Regions from separate parts of the Kitasatospora sp. NPDC088548 genome, predicted to be linked through region 2. Evidence: riboswitches for the same ligand, from Rfam matches in the RefSeq annotation. Region 2 holds a riboswitch; the other holds the start of a gene.
The links. Region 2 has a riboswitch for magnesium ahead of ACIP82_RS04080 (NRAMP family divalent metal transporter). Riboswitches for the same ligand answer to the same signal wherever they lie in the genome.
Positions count from the first base shown of each region.

Region 1: linked by a shared signal. The riboswitch ahead of ACIP82_RS32720 (magnesium and cobalt transport protein CorA) and the one ahead of ACIP82_RS04080 (NRAMP family divalent metal transporter) in region 2 are both predicted to bind magnesium.

Region 1 covers NZ_JBIVMI010000034.1:17,038-24,482, forward strand. The annotation lists gene ACIP82_RS32710 (response regulator) at 1-1,702, shown strand, start outside; gene ACIP82_RS32715 (RimK family alpha-L-glutamate ligase) at 1,930-2,862, shown strand; M-box (ykoK) riboswitch at 2,965-3,135, shown strand; gene ACIP82_RS32720 (magnesium and cobalt transport protein CorA) at 3,507-4,676, shown strand; gene ACIP82_RS32725 (hypothetical protein) at 5,438-5,812, opposite strand; gene ACIP82_RS32730 (helix-turn-helix transcriptional regulator) at 5,921-7,012, shown strand; gene ACIP82_RS32735 (helix-turn-helix transcriptional regulator) at 7,164-7,445, shown strand, end outside.
Region 2 covers NZ_JBIVMI010000002.1:219,567-227,011, forward strand. The annotation lists gene ACIP82_RS04050 (FtsX-like permease family protein) at 1-54, opposite strand, end outside; gene ACIP82_RS04055 (ABC transporter ATP-binding protein) at 51-737, opposite strand; gene ACIP82_RS04060 (PadR family transcriptional regulator) at 734-1,258, opposite strand; gene ACIP82_RS04065 (hypothetical protein) at 1,694-2,362, shown strand; partial or broken gene ACIP82_RS04070 (Uma2 family endonuclease) at 2,480-2,719, shown strand; gene ACIP82_RS04075 (YoaK family protein) at 2,744-3,409, opposite strand; gene ACIP82_RS04080 (NRAMP family divalent metal transporter) at 3,577-5,220, opposite strand; M-box (ykoK) riboswitch at 5,572-5,745, opposite strand; gene asnB (asparagine synthase (glutamine-hydrolyzing)) at 5,908-7,445, opposite strand, start outside.

The sequences.
Region 1 (7,445 bases), on a different contig from region 2:
GCCGTTCTCCTTGCGTGATATGATGGATTCCGCGGTCGGGGTGATTGCCACCCGTGCCGCAGAAAAATCGCTCGAACTTGCCTGCCTGGTTGAGCCTGACGTTCCGGACAGGCTGGTCGGCGACGGAATGCGCCTCCGGCAAGTACTGACCAACCTCCTCTCCAATGCGATTAAATTTACCGAGACCGGTGAAGTCGTAGTCTCGGTGAGAACCACTGAGGATGTCGACGGGGACGACCGGGCCACGCGGTTGCATTTTTCCGTTTCGGATACGGGTATAGGCATCCCTGAAGATCGCATGGATCGACTCTTCCGGGATTTCAGCCAGGTGGATTCGTCCACCACTCGCCGGTACGGGGGGACGGGCCTGGGGCTGGCGATCAGCAAGCGCCTCGTCGAGATGATGGATGGTTTCATGAAGGTGGAGAGCAAGAGCGGCGTCGGCTCTGTCTTCAGCTTCGAAATCAATCTGGAGGTCGCTGAAGGCAGTCTGCCGCCTGTCGCGGAAGAACCACTGCGACTGAAGCGCCTGCTCATTGTCGATGACAATGCGGTCAACCGCGAAGTGGTCAGGCGGCACGCTGATTCATGGAACATGGTGCCCTATGAAACGGCCTTCCCCGAAGATTCCCTCAGAATACTTGAGTCGGGCGATCCGTTTGATGTGGCAGTCATCGACATGATGATGCCGAAGATGGATGGCGTGGAGCTGGCCAGGAGGATCCACCGGATCCTGGGTCGTGAACGTCTGCCGCTCATACTGGCAACCTCACTGGTGACGTCCAGAGAACTGATCGACCGTGAAGAATTCTCCGCGGTCCTGACCAAGCCTATAAGGGCTTCGCAGCTGCATGATGCGCTTGTGACGGTCATCGTGGGCAAGCGGGAACCCGCCGGGGTGAGCCCTTCCCCGAGCAAGGGTACGTCTCCTGACGGCGCGTCTTCTGATCTGAAAATCCTGCTGGCCGAGGACAATGCGGTGAATCAGCAGATCGCTACGCTGATGTTGCGGAAACTCGGCCACACCGCCGAGATAGTCGACGACGGCAGTCAGGCCGTCGATGCCGTCCTCAATGATTGCTACGACGTCGTGCTGATGGACGTGCAGATGCCCGTCATGGACGGCCTCGAGGCGTCGCGGAAGATCAATCAAATGCTTGAGGCCGGCCGCCGTCCTTACATAATCGCGATGACGGCGAACGCGATGCAGGGCGACCGCGAAATCTGCCTTGCCGCGGGCATGGACGACTACATAGCGAAACCGATAAAGAGTGACCAGTTGGCTGAAGCGCTGAGCCGTGTGTCCGCACCCGGCGGCGAGCAGGACACCACCCCGCAGCCGGAGCACTCCGACACTTCGGTCAGCCGAGAGGTTCTGGAGCGTCTCTGTGACGACCTGGGCGGGGCTTCCTCGGTTGCTGAACTGGCCGAGCTGTTTGTGGAAGATGCGCCGAAACTGATATCCGCCATGTCGGGCAGTCAGCAGAACGACGAGGTGCGGCGGGCCGCTCACACGCTGAAGTCCAGCGCCAGGGCCCTGGGGGCTGACGTGCTGGCCGATATGGCAGCGGAGATCGAAGCACAAGCCCGCGCGGAAACCCTTGGGGAATTCAGCGTGAGTGCAATGAGTGACGAATTCCTTCGCGCGAAGAGTCAGCTCTTCGAGATTCTCACCGAACTGGAAAGCCACAGTCTCGGTTGACTCGCCTCGCTCAGGGGCCGCGGGCGAGGAAGAGGTCGCTGATGTGAAGCATGTCGATGCCGCCACCACGGGCATCGAGCAGCCGAGCGGTCTCGGCCAGGGCCCGGACGCGGGCACCGACCCGGCCCCGGTCCGACCGGGAACGAAGAGGATTCCGGCCACCGGAGGCGGGGCCAGGCCTGGAACACGCTCTTGCCCGGGCCGGGCGGGGCCTGTTCCATGGCGGCATGCCGCGAAGCGAGCTCGTTCTGATGACGGATCACAGCTCGACCGAGGGAAGCCGGGAGACTCTGGCCACCGCCGCGCGGATGCTCACCGGCCGGGCGCCCGTCCTGCTCGACGCGCGGCACTTCATGCGCGGCGGCACCGGCCGGATCGGCCCGGCCGCCGACGGCGGGCTCCGCCTGGAGGTGCCGGCCGAGGGCCTCGCCGTGACGGCGGACACCGTGCTGGTCTACGAGATACCGCCGCACAAGCGGCGCGCCTTCGAGGCCTGCCAGCAGCGGCTCCGCGCGTACGGCGCCCGTTCGCTCGGCACCGACACGGACGGCTGGCGGGCGGCCACCGAGAAGGACCGGACCGTCGAGCGCTTCAGCCGGGACGGCATCGCGCACATGCCCACCATCGCGCTCTCCCGGCCGACCCCCGAGGCCGCCGTCGATGCCTTCGACCGCCTCGGCGGCGACGTCTGGGCCCGGCCGACCGTCGGAATGGGCGGCAACGATGTCTTCCACGTCACCACCCGCGACCAGCTCACCGCCGCCGCGGACCACTACGTGGCCTCGGGCGCCGACTGGCTGATCGCCCGCGACGCCGGGAACTTCAACGCCGACGGCCGGCGCCACCAGTACCGGGTGGTGGTGCTCGGCGGGCGCGTCGTCCGCGCGGTCGAGCACGTCCAGCCGGATCCGGACGCGCCCTGCAACGAGATCCAGGGCGCCGTCTCGAAGCTGCTGGAGGACGGCGAACTGCCTGCGGGTCTGGCCGAGTTGGCCGTCTCCGCGACCAAGTCCCTGGGCCTGCCGCTCGGCGGTGTCGACCTCGGCGCGGAGAACGGCGGCGTCGTCTTCGAGGTCAACGTCCACCCGGTGTTCGGCAGCGTCGGGGGCCTGGAGACGGTCGCCCTGCCGTACACCGCCGCCCACCTCGCACTGGGCTGAGCCGAAGCGGCGGCCCGGGCCCGTCGGGGCCCCGGTGGAGGCCTCGGCGGAGGCCCTGGTCAAGGGCGCGGTCGCGCGGGTACTAGACTTGGCACAGTTGTGAAGGCACCTCGTTCGGTGAGGCGTCGCCACGGACACAGGCCACTGACCCCACGACGTCGAGAGACGCCCAGGTTCAGGACAGGTCTCCCCGGCCTAAGGGGTGATCCCAAGTGGCTGCACCCCCGGGTGCTACGCCGTGGCGTGCCAAAGCTCTGACGAGATCAGGGGTGCCCCGCCCGTCCCGCGGCCAGGTGTGCCCGCGGCGCGTGGTGTGGATCTCCCTGATGGCCCCGGTAACGGCGACCCGAGTACGGGCGCCCCGACGGCGAGGAGGTGAGACCTGTGGAGAGCAGTAGTCCGGGCCGAAGTCGGCCCCGCCCCAGGACGTCCCCCTCTTCTCCTGGCACCCGGCACTTCTCCTCCCGTACCGCTCCCGCACCCCGCCGCCGTACCGCCCGCCGCTGACAGCGGCGGCTCCGGCCGCGTGGTCCGGGCGCCGTGCGCGGTGGAGGACGGCCGGGCGCCTCCCGCCCCCGCCCCGCCCGACCCCGCGGCCCCCGGCCTCGGCAGCGGCGGACACCGACCCGTGGAGGTACCCCGCCATGTCCGACTGGCGTGTGCGCGCCGTGCGCGCGAGCAAGCGTCCGTTCTCCCGTTCCGTCACCACGCCGCGCGGCGGCGACGCGCAGCCGGCGCCCGAGCACTCGATGGACCCGAGGCCCGACCAGCCCGCGGAGCCCGTCACGCTGGAGCGCTCCGTCGTGGACGCGGCCGTCTACCGGGGCGGGCACCGGGTCGAGGAACCCGCCAGCCTGGCTGACATCTACCGCCAGCTGCCCGGCAAGCCCGGCACGATGGCCTGGATCGGCCTGTTCCGGCCCGCCGAGGCGCAGCTGCTGGAGGCCGCCGAGCGGTTCAACCTGCACGAGCTGGCGGTCGAGGACGCGATCGTCGCCCACCAGCGGCCGAAGCTGGAGCGCTACGGCGACACGCTCTTCGTCGTGCTGCGCGCCGCCCGCTACCTGGACGACGTGGAGGAGGTCGACTTCGGCGAGATCCACCTCTTCGTCGGCCCCGACTTCGTCCTCACCGTGCGCCACTCGCAGGCCCCGGACCTCTCCGCGGTGCGCAGCCGCCTGGAGGCCGACCCGGAGCTGCTCGCGCTCGGCCCCGAGGCGGTGCTGTACGCGGTGCTGGACGCGGTCGTCGACGGGTACGCGCCGGTGATCGCCGGGTTGCAGCACGACATCGACGAGATCGAGACCGAGGTGTTCGGCGGTGACCCGCAGGTGTCCCGCCGCATCTACGAACTCTCCCGCGAGGTGATCGAGTTCCAGCGGGCCACCCGTCCGCTGCTGGAGATCATGAAGAGCCTGGAGGCGGGCTTCGGCAAGTACGGCACCGACGACGAGCTCCAGCGCTACCTGCGGGACGTGGCCGACCACGCCACGTACGCCGCCGAGCGGGTGGACGGCTTCCGGCAGATGCTGCAGAACATCCTGACCGTCAACGCGACCCTGGTCTCGCAGCGGCAGAACGAGGAGATGAAGCAGCTCGCCGAGGCCGGGCACGTGCAGAACGACGAGATCAAGAAGATCTCCTCCTGGGCGGCGATCCTCTTCGCGCCGACCCTGATCGGCACCGTCTACGGCATGAACTTCGAGCTCATGCCGGAGCTCAAGTGGGCGTTCGGGTACCCGTTCGCGATCGGGCTGATGGCGCTCGTCTGCACCGGCCTCTACCTGGTGTTCAAGCGCCGCAACTGGCTCTGAGTGCCGCGGCTCGCCCGTGAACCGCCGTGAGCGGCACGACGTTCGGACAGGGCGTCAGGGTTCCGTCAGGGCGGGCCGGCGGGGCTTGCCCCCCGCCCGCGCCGGCGGCTTGGATGAAGGGCATGAACCGCCCGGCACGCCACCACGACCGCCCGCCGCATCCGCGGCCGCCGGTCGTCGCTGCCGCGGCCGTCATCGCCGTGCGCTGAACCGCGCCTCCCCGCCGGACGGCACGGCCCGCGCCGCCCCCTGCCCCGTCGCCGCGGGGCAGGGGGCGGACGCCTTCTCGTACCTTCGTCCCGCACCCCGGCCGGGCGGCTGAAGGAGGCGGTCACCCTCGGCACCGGCCTGGCGATCGGCGTCCGGCCGCGGCTGCGGGAGTACCGGTAGTGGGCTGGTCCGCCGCACTTGTCAGTGGGCCGCCGTAGGGTCGTTCGGGTGCCGAAGAACGGCGACGGACGGCCGCGCGGTTCCACGTGCGGCCGGTCCGGACGGATCGTCAGGGGGTATCGCGATGAAGCAGACGGCGAAGCGGGCGCTGGTCGGTGCGGCCGGGGCGTTGGGCGCGGTGCTGGTCCTCCCAGGCCATCCGGTGGGGCCTGACGGCCACCCAGGAGGACTGACCGGGCGGCCCCTGCGGCCGGACCACGCGGCGGCACTCCGCTGACGTGGAGCGGTCCGGGACCGGCGGGTGCCCGGCCGCGCGCGCCGGGGCGGTGTGCACCGACCGGGGGCTCAGTCGTCCGTGTCGGCGGCGGGGCCTAACCGTCCGCGCGCGCCCCGGTGGCGGACAGTCGCTCGAACTCGGCCTCCGGGTCCGCCTGTTGCCGGTAGTCGAAGTGCAGCCGCACCACGCCGTCCCGGTCGGTGAACCGGGCGAGCGGGCCCTGGCCGGCGGCGGGCAGCAGCCGGGGAGCGGCCCACTGCTGGGCGACCACCGCGAGGCGGGTCCGGTCGGCGGCCACCACGATCCAGGTCGCCCGGCCGCCCTGGACGGTCGCGAGGTAGCCGTCCGCGAGCACCGAGACGACGGCGTCCCGCACACCGATGCCGTCCGGGAACTCGCGCCGCTCGGCGTGCGGAGCCGACACGTCGTCGCCCATCGCCACGCTGTCCCTGGTCAGTTCGGTTCTCATGGCGGGCAGCGTAGCCGTACGGAGTGGCCGGGACCCCGCCATGAGTCGGAGTCGACCCCCTACGATCGGCGCATGACCGCTGACTGGTCTGCGTGTTAGCTTCCGGCCATGGGATCACGTGGGGTTCGTGGGGCGGCGGCGCAACAGGCGATCGAGGGGCTGCGGGAGCTGGCTGGGGCCGGGCTGACGGCCCCCGAGGTGTTCCGCAGGGCGGACGAACTGCTGCGCGGAGTCATGGAGTTCGACGCGGTCTGCTGGCACACCGCCGACCCGGCGACCGGGCTGGTGAACTCCGTGCTGAGCGACGACCTCAGCCTCGACAGCTTCCAGGACGCCGTCCGCCTGGAGATCTGGTCCGATGACGTCGCCACCTTCCCCAAGATCCGCCGCAGCGGCGTGCGGGCCGAGACACTGAACCGGGTGACGAAGGGGCGACCGGAGCACAGCGTGCGCTACCGCGAGCAGATCGCCCCGGCCGGGTTCGGCGACGAGCTGCGCGCCGTCTTCGACGCGCACGGCGGGATGTGGGGGTGCGCCGCGTTCATGCGGGCCGGGGACCGCGGGCCGTACCTCGGCCACCAGCGCGAGCTCGCCGACATCGCCGCCCGGCACCTGGGGAACGCGCTGCGGGCCAGCCACCTCCCGCCGCCCGGCGACGGGCCGGAGGACGAGTCCTGTCCGGACGGCGGGGCGCCGGTCGTCCTGCTGCTCGGCCCGTCGAACCGGCTGCTCGCGATGTCCGGCCCGGCCGAGGAGTTGCTGGCCGGCCTGGCCGACCCCACACCGTCGGCGCTCGCGGTGCCGACCGCCTTCGCGATCGCCGCCGAGCAGGCCCGCCGGGCGGCGTACGGCCTGCCCGCCCCGCAGCGGAAGATCCGGGTGCAGGCGAGGGACGGCCGTTGGTTCGTGCTGCACGCCTCGGCGCTGCGGGGCGGGACGGCGGGCGAGGTGACGGTGGTGGCCTCCGAGGCCACCCCGGCGGACGTGATGCCGCTCTACCTGTCCGCGTACGGGCTGACGGCACGGGAGCAGGAGGTGGCGCTGCTGCTGGTGCGCGGCTGCGACACCCGGGACGTCTCGCGGCTGCTGACGATGACGCCCTACACGGTGCAGGACCACCTCAAGTCGGTCTTCGCCAAGGCCGGGGTGGCCAGCCGCCGTGAGCTGATCGCCCGGGTCATGCTCGGCGTCGGCCACTGAGGGGCGGCGCACACTGAGGGGCGGCACCGGGCCGGGGCGGAGGCCGACCGCGGGGGCTCCCCGGCGCCGCCCGCCGCCCCGCGGTTCCGCCGGCCGCCGTGCCGGCAAGCTGATTTGACAACCACGCTTGCCGCCTCGGCAAATAGAAGACATGGCCGACGACTTCTCTACCGTCCTCACCACGGTGGGCCCGCGTCTGCGGGCGCTGCGGCGCGAGCGTGGCACCACCCTGGCCAGGCTGAGCGCCGCGACCGGCATTTCCCTCAGCACCCTCTCCCGCCTGGAGTCCGGCCGGCGCAAGCCCACCCTGGAACTGCTGCTGCCGCTGGCCCGGGAGTACCGGGTGCCGCTGGACGAACTGGTGGGCGCCCCGGCCACCGGGGATCCGCGCATCCACGCCCGGCCGTTCACCCGGGGCGGCCAGACCTTCGTC
Region 2 (7,445 bases):
GGCGATGGCCTCCCGGCCTCCGCTGACGGCGAGGCGGAGCGCGAACTCGATCACGAGGCGACCCGTCCGGCCGAGAGCGAGGTGGCCTTCCCGTCCCGGACGATCGCCTCGCGGTCGGCGTAGGCGGCGACCCGGGGCTCGTGGGTGACCAGGATGACGGTGGTGCCCTGTTCGCGGGCGGCGCCGACCATCAGCTCCATCACCTGCTCGCCGGTGAGCGAGTCCAGCGCGCCGGTCGGCTCGTCGGCGAAGAGCACCTGCGGGCGGGCGACCAGGCCGCGGGCGAGCGCGACCCGCTGCGCCTGACCGCCCGACAGCTCGCCGGAGCGGCGCCGCTCCAGGCCGTCCAGGCCGAGCCGGGCGAACCAGGGCCGGGCCTCGGCGAGGGCCGCCGTACGGCGGGTGCCGCCGAGCAGCAGCGGCAGGGCCACGTTCTCCTCGGCCGTCAACTCGGGGACGAGCTGGCCGAACTGGAAGACGAAACCGAACCGGTCGCGCCGCAGGGCGCTGCGCTGGGCCTCGTTCATGGTGTCGATCCGCTGCCCGTCGAAGTGGACCTCCCCCGCGTCGGGGACGAGGATGCCTGCCAGGCAGTGCAGTAACGTCGACTTGCCGGAGCCGCTCGGGCCCATGATGGCGAGCACCTCGCCGGCGTCGACGGCCAGACCGGCGCCGCGCAGGGCGGGCGTCTCGCCGAAGGCGAGTTCGATGTCGCGGGCCTCGATCAGGTGGGTCATGACCGCACCGCCTCGGCGAGCGCGTCCAGCCGGGCGGTGGTCAGGTCGATCCAGCGCAGGTCGGCCTCCAGGTGGAACAGTCCGTGGTCGGCGAGCAGGGCGTCGACGAGCGCGCCCGTGCGCCGCAGTTCGGTCAGCTCGCGCATCCGCCGCAGGTGGGCGGCGCGCTGGGTGTCGAGGTACAGCTCGGCGTCGCGGCCGAGCATCAGGGCCAGGACGACCTTGGTGAAGAGCACCGTCTGAAGATTGGGCTCGGGCGACACCGGCTCGGTGAGCCAGGTCTCGAACTCCGTCACCCCGGCTTCGGTGATGACGTAGCGCTTGCGGTCGGGACCGTCACCGGGCTCCGCCTCGGCGGGCACGACCTTGCCGTCCCGGGCCAGTCGGCCGAGCGTGGCATAGACCTGGCCGTACGGCAGGGGCTTGCCCCGCCCGAAGAAGGCGTCGTAGTCGCGCTTGAGGTCGTAGCCATGGCTCGGCTCTCGCTCCAGCAGGCCCAGAAGGGTCAAAGGAACACTCATGAGCTGACCATACACCAGACGTATACTTCGAGTGTATAGCTGGCGAGAATAGTCCGCTGAGCTGCTCGAACATCGATCAGGAGGCGGTCAGGAGGCGATCAGGGCCGGCTGGGCGCTGACGCACGGGAGCGGCCGGGCCGGGCGGGACATGCGTGAGCAGGGGACGGCCCCACGTCCGTCCCCTGCTCCACACCGCGGCCCGGCGAGCCCCCACAGCAGGCCGGACCTCGCCGCGTCCCGGCAACAAGAGGACGCGGCCGGGACCAGCCTGCCCTGCCACCCCCTCCCCCGCCGAGGGCCGAACGTCCCTGTCGTCAGGCCGCCGGTCCCGGTACGGGACCGGCCGGTACGGTCCGCTCAGCCCTTGTGCGCGGACCGGGAGCGGAGAGAGATTGGATGCCGAAGCCCGGCGAACACCCCGGAGGAGCACGCATCGTGTCCAGCACACCCCGCCCGACCCGGGCCGCGTCGCTGCCGCGGCGGGCGGGCCGGCACCTGCGACGGGCCCTCGGCGCCCGCCGCGATCCGCTCGTCCGACCGCTGGACCGGTCCCGCAGCCGGGCGTGGGCCGCGGCGCTCCTGGGCCTGCTCCTCGCGCTGTCCGCCGCCGTCGGCGCCGCGCTGCTCTCCTTCCACGCCGCCGACCATGACGCCTCGGCGGACCGCGCCCGGCTGCACCGGGTCGACGCCGTCCTGCTCACCGCGGCCCGGCCCGGCAACGCCGCGAACAGCCGCTGGGCGGGCGGCTACGAGAGCCGGGCCGACGTCACCGTCTCCTGGACGTACCCCGACGGGCAGCAGCACACCGGCCGGGCCGAGGCGCCCCGCTCCGCCACCGCCGGGTCCACCGTCACCGTCTGGGTGGACGACGACGGCGGACGGGCCGACCCCCCGGCCACCCGGGTCGGCGTCGCGGTCGAGGCGGTCTGCACCGGCCTCTCCGGCTTCGCCGCCCTCGCCGCCGCGCTCGGCGGCGGCCTCGCACTGCGGCTGCGCGCCCTCGACCGGCGGGCCGACCAGGAGTGGCAGCGGTCCTGGGCCCGCCTGGAACCGCTCTGGAGCGGCCGCGGCAGCCGCAGCCCGGGCGGCCCTCAGGAGGGCTGAGCTGCGCCCATGGCCGATTCACCCGCAGCCGCGAGCCGCCGCCCCACCCTTGAGCCGCCGGCCGAACTCGTCGACTGGGTCAGGGCGTTCGCGGAGATCTCGCACCGCACGGTGGAGCAGGTCGTCGAGGTCACGTCACCGTCGAACGGTGACACCGGCCGTACGGCCAAACGCCGCCGGCACTCGCAGTACGGGGCGCCCGTGTACCTGCTGGTGGACCGCCAGGAACGCGATTGCACGCTGTTCTCCCAGCCCGGGAAGCTCGGCTACACGCACGTGGAGGGGCCGCACCCGTTCGGGACTCCCGTGCACCTGCCGGAGCCCTTCGGCCTCAGCCTCGACACCGGCGGGTTCTGACGGCGTCCGACCGTCGGACACGTCTCAGGGCTTGTCCCCGGCGCCCCCCGGGCGGGTCCAGGCCGGGGTGGGCCCGCCGGGGGCGGGGGTGGCGGCACGGTGGGTGGCGGCGGCGACCGCGATCAGCAGGGCGAGCGCCACGGCCAGCGCGGTGGTGACGGTGGCGTGGAAGACCAGCAGGGCGCCGAGCAGGGCGCCGGCGAACATCCAGACGGCCGAGGCGAGGCGGCGGGCGCCCACGCGGTCGGCGGCCAGGCCGGTCAGGGTCATGGTCAGCACGGTGGTGGTGAGGTCGGGGACCTTGAGGAAGCGCACGACGGCGTTCTGCAGGCCCATCGCGAAGCCGAGCAGGCCGATCAGGCCGTACCGGGCCGCGTCGGTGGTGTGGCCGGCCACGGCCGCCAGGGCGGTGCTGCCCGCCAGCAGGACCGCCTGGATCACGGCCGAGGCGACGAGCAGCCTTCCCCGGTGACCGGGCAGCCGCTCGCAGAGCCGGCCACCGGCGAACGCGCCCACCAGGAAGGCCGCCAGGGCGGCCAGCGAGGCGGTGGCGGAGAGCCCGGCCGCGCCGGCCAGGGCGAAGCCGAGGAAGACCACGTTCCCGGTCATGTTGGCGACGAAGACATGGCCGAGTTCGAGGTAACTGACCGCGTCCACCAGCCCGGTGACGACGGTGAGCACCAGCAGCATCGGTACCAGCGGGCCGTGGCGGCGGTCGGTCTTCACCCTGTGTCCTCCAGTGGTGCGCTTCGATGATCGCGGGTACTCCGTTCTACGCCCGTCGGCCCGGGATCCCGGTCAGGCGAGCACCGGGCGGGCCCGCAGGTCGGTCGGGGCGAGTCCGGAGGCTCGGCGGCTCAGTGGTTGAGCGCGACCTGGACGATCTTGACGACGACCAGGACCATCGCGACCAGCAGGTAGCCGCGCAGCGCGCCCATGCCGATCCTGTAGGCGGTGGAGACCGTGGGCCGGGCGAGGGTCTCCAGCGGCGGCATCCGCCAGTTCTCCCGCCCGGTGCGGTCGATGCGGTCCTTCTCGGTGCCGGTGCGCCGGCGGACGAAGGAGTACCCGGCGGCCGACACCCCGAGGACGCCGCAGACCGCCATGACGGTGAGGATGGTGTCGGCGCTGATGTCCGGGAAGAGCACGGCCGCGGTCAGGACCACCGAGAGGGTGACCAGGACGCCGACCACCGCCGCCGTGAAGGCGTTGGTCCGGGGCCCGTTGACCCAGGGGCCGAGGACGTCCTTGTCGTTGCAGAGCAGCAGCAGGAAGACCGAGGCGGACGGCAGCAGCACGCCGGCCAGGGTCTGGACGCCCTCGGTGAGCAGACCGAGCGGGGAGCCGGGGATCAGCACGATGGTGGCGGCCACCGTCACCAGGCCCGCGTAGACGGCGTAGAAGCCCTTGGCCCCGCCCACGCCCCGGTGCAGCGAGTGCTTCACGCCGAGCACGTCGCCGACCGCGTACGCGGTGGAGAGCGAGACCGCGAAGGCCCCGATGATCGAGGCGTCCAGCAGCGCGATCGCGAAGAGCACCCCGGCGAGTTCGCCCGCCTTCGCGGCCAGGCCGTGCGCGATGCCCGCCGCGTCGGTGAACTGCCCGAAGCCGTCGGTGCCCGCGAAGGCCGCGGCGGTGAAGCCCGTCATCGCGGCGGCGCCGACGACCACGACGACGATGCCGATCCACAGGTCGACCTTCTCGTAGGCCATGAAGCGCGGGGTGATCCGCTTGTCGATGACGTACGACTGCTGGAAGAACAGCTGCCAGGGGGCCACCGTGGTCCCGACGATGCCGATGATCAGCAACATCACGGTGGACAACTGCCCGGCGCCGCCCGGCAGGTTCGGCACGACGAAGTCACGGGCCATCCGCGTCGCCGACGGGTGGATCAGGAAGTAGACCGGTACCAGCAGCAGCGAGCCTGCGCACAGGGCGATGGCGATCCGCTCGAAGCGCCGGAACGAGCCGGTGAACGCGGAGGCGATGATGACCGCGGCGGCCAGCACGACGGCCAGGGCCTTGGGCAGTCCGAGGTAGCCGGCCGCGAGCGTGATGCCGATGAACTCGGTGACCAGCGTCAGCGCGTTCAGCAGCAGCAGGTCGATCACCGAGAAGGCGCCCCAGAACCTGCCGAACCGTTCCAGGATCAGCCGGGCGTGGCCCACCCCGGTGACGGCGCCCAGGCGGAGCACCATCTCCTGGTTCACGTAGAGGACGGGGACGAGCAGCAGCAGCGTCCACAGCAGGTGGGTGCCGTAGTTCTGGCCGGCCTGACCGTAGGTGGCGAAGGCGCCGGCGTCGTTGTCGCCGACCATCACGATCAGGCCGGGACCAATGACCGCGAGCAGCGTCCTGAGCCGGGCGGAGAGCCCGTGGCGCGGGGTGTCGTCGTCGAGGCGGATGGTGCCGAGGGCACCCTTGATGTCGCCCAGGTGGGCGTCGTCCAGTACGGCCGCACGCGGCGTGGGAACCTCGGGGTCGAGCATCACGTTCGTCATGACGTGCCTCCCTGACCCCTTCTCTGCGAGGGGGCCGGTCGGGGGCGCGCAGCAGCGATCCCCCCTGCGGGCGCACGGCACCGCGGCCCGCGGCGGCAAAGGGCCGGGCGGGCATGGCGGCACGCCGGACGCGCGTCACGGCCGGGCCGGGGGCGGCGGGGCATGACGGTGCGTCAGGAGTACGCGCGGGGGAGGTTGTTACCGCGTGCCGGGGGTGAGCGAAAGCAGGCGGGGGCCGGGGCGACTGTGGCCCGGACTACTACTGTCCATGTCTCTCGCCTCCTCCCGGCCGGCGACGCACCACGGGTGCGCCGGATCGACACGGCAAGGAGCGGGCCGACCCGCCGGGCCGGCACACCCCTACTCGTCAGAGCTTTGGCACTTCACGGCGTAATCCCCTTGGCGGGGAAGCCACTTGGGATCAACCCTTAAGTCGGGAGGATCTGTCCTGAACCTGGGCGTCTCTCGACGTCGTCGGGTCAGTGGCCTGTGTCCGTGAGGACGCCTCACCGAACGAGGTGCCTTCTTCGTCTTCTGTCAAACCTTGAGAAGCATAGCCCCTCCGCCGAACGGGTCTCTACAGCTTTGTAGAATCTTGACCGGGACCTGGGCGAAAGCGGGTGGAACGGGGCCCGCTCCCGGCCCGGGGGTGTCCGGGGCGGGAGCGGGCGGCGCGGGCGGCAGGCCTCAGAGGGCGAGCGCGGGGCGGTGGTGGTCGAGCCAGAGCGCGAGGTCCACCACCCGCTCCAGCCGCAGCCGGTGGCCCCACTCCAACTGGTCGGCCGGGGTGTCGAGGCTGGCCTTGATGACGGTCTCGTCGGCGATGTCGCGGACGTGCGGCGCGTCGAGTGCCTCCCGGGCGAGCCGCTGAAGGCCGCTGTTGTAGTCGGCGTGGTGGGTCGCCGGGTAGTGGTTCTTGGGCCGCCACAGCACCGAGTCGGGGGCCAGGCCCTGACCGGTGGCGCGCAGCAGGCTCTTCTCCCGGCCGTCGTAACTCTTCATCGACCAGGGGGCGTTGAAGGCGTACTCGACCAGCCGGTGGTCGCAGTAGGGGACGCGGACCTCCAGCCCCTGGGCCATCGAGAGGCGGTCCTTGCGGTGCAGCAGCTGGCGCAGCCAGCGGGTCAGCGAGAGGTGCTGCATCTCGCGCTGGCGGTGCTCGGCGGCGCTCTCGCCGTCCAGGTGCGGGACGGCGGCCAGCGAGGTGCGGTAGGTGTCGTCGCGGAACTCGCCGATCCGCAGGTGGGCGGCGAGGTCGGGGTTGATCGGCATGGCGGCCTCGTCGCCGGTGACCAGCAGCCACGGGAAGGTCTGCGCGGCGAGTGCCTTGGGGTTGTGGAACCACGGGTAGCCGCCGAACACCTCGTCCGCGGCCTCGCCGGAGAGGGCGACGGTGGAGTGCTTGCGGATCTCGCCGAACAGCAGGTAGAGCGAGGTGTCCATGTCGCCGACGCCGATCGGCGAGTCACGGGAGACGACCACGGCCCGGCGGTTCTCGATGTCGAGCAGGGTGCGCGGGTCGAGGACCACGGTGGAGTGGTCGCTGCCGATGAAGGCGCCGGCCTCGGCGGCGTACGGGGTGTCGTGGCCGGTGCGCAGCACGTCGCCGGTGAACTGCTCGGCCTGGTCGCTGTAGTCGACGGCGTAGGAGCGCAGCTTGGCCTGCGGGCCTTCGGACAGCCGGAGTTCGTCGGCGACGAGCGCGGTGACGACGGTGGAGTCGAGGCCGCCGGAGAGCAGGCTGCAGAGCGGGACGTCCGCCTCCAGCTGGGCGCGGGCGGCGCGGTTGACCAGCGAGCGCACCCGCTCGACGGTGGTGTCCAGGTCGTCGGCGTGCGGGCGGGCCTGGAGCTCCCAGTAGCGGCGCTCGCGGATGCCGTCCCGGTCGAGTACGAGCAGGCCGCCGGGGTGCACCTCGCGGACGCCGGCCCAGACCGTGGGCCCGGTGTTGAACAGCAGGCTGTAGGCCTCGCGCAGGCCGTCCGCGTCGACGGCGGGGGTGACCTCGGGGTGGGCGAACAGGGCCTTGGGCTCGGAGCCGAAGGCGAGTCCGCCGCCGACGGCGGTCCAGAACAGCGGCTTGACGCCGAGCCGGTCGCGGACCAGCAGCAGCCGCTCGGCGCGCTCGTCCCAGATCGCGAAGGCGTACATGCCCTCCAGCCGGTCGACCAGGGCGTCGCCCCACTCCTGGTAGGCGCGCAGCACCACCTCGGTGTCACTGCGGG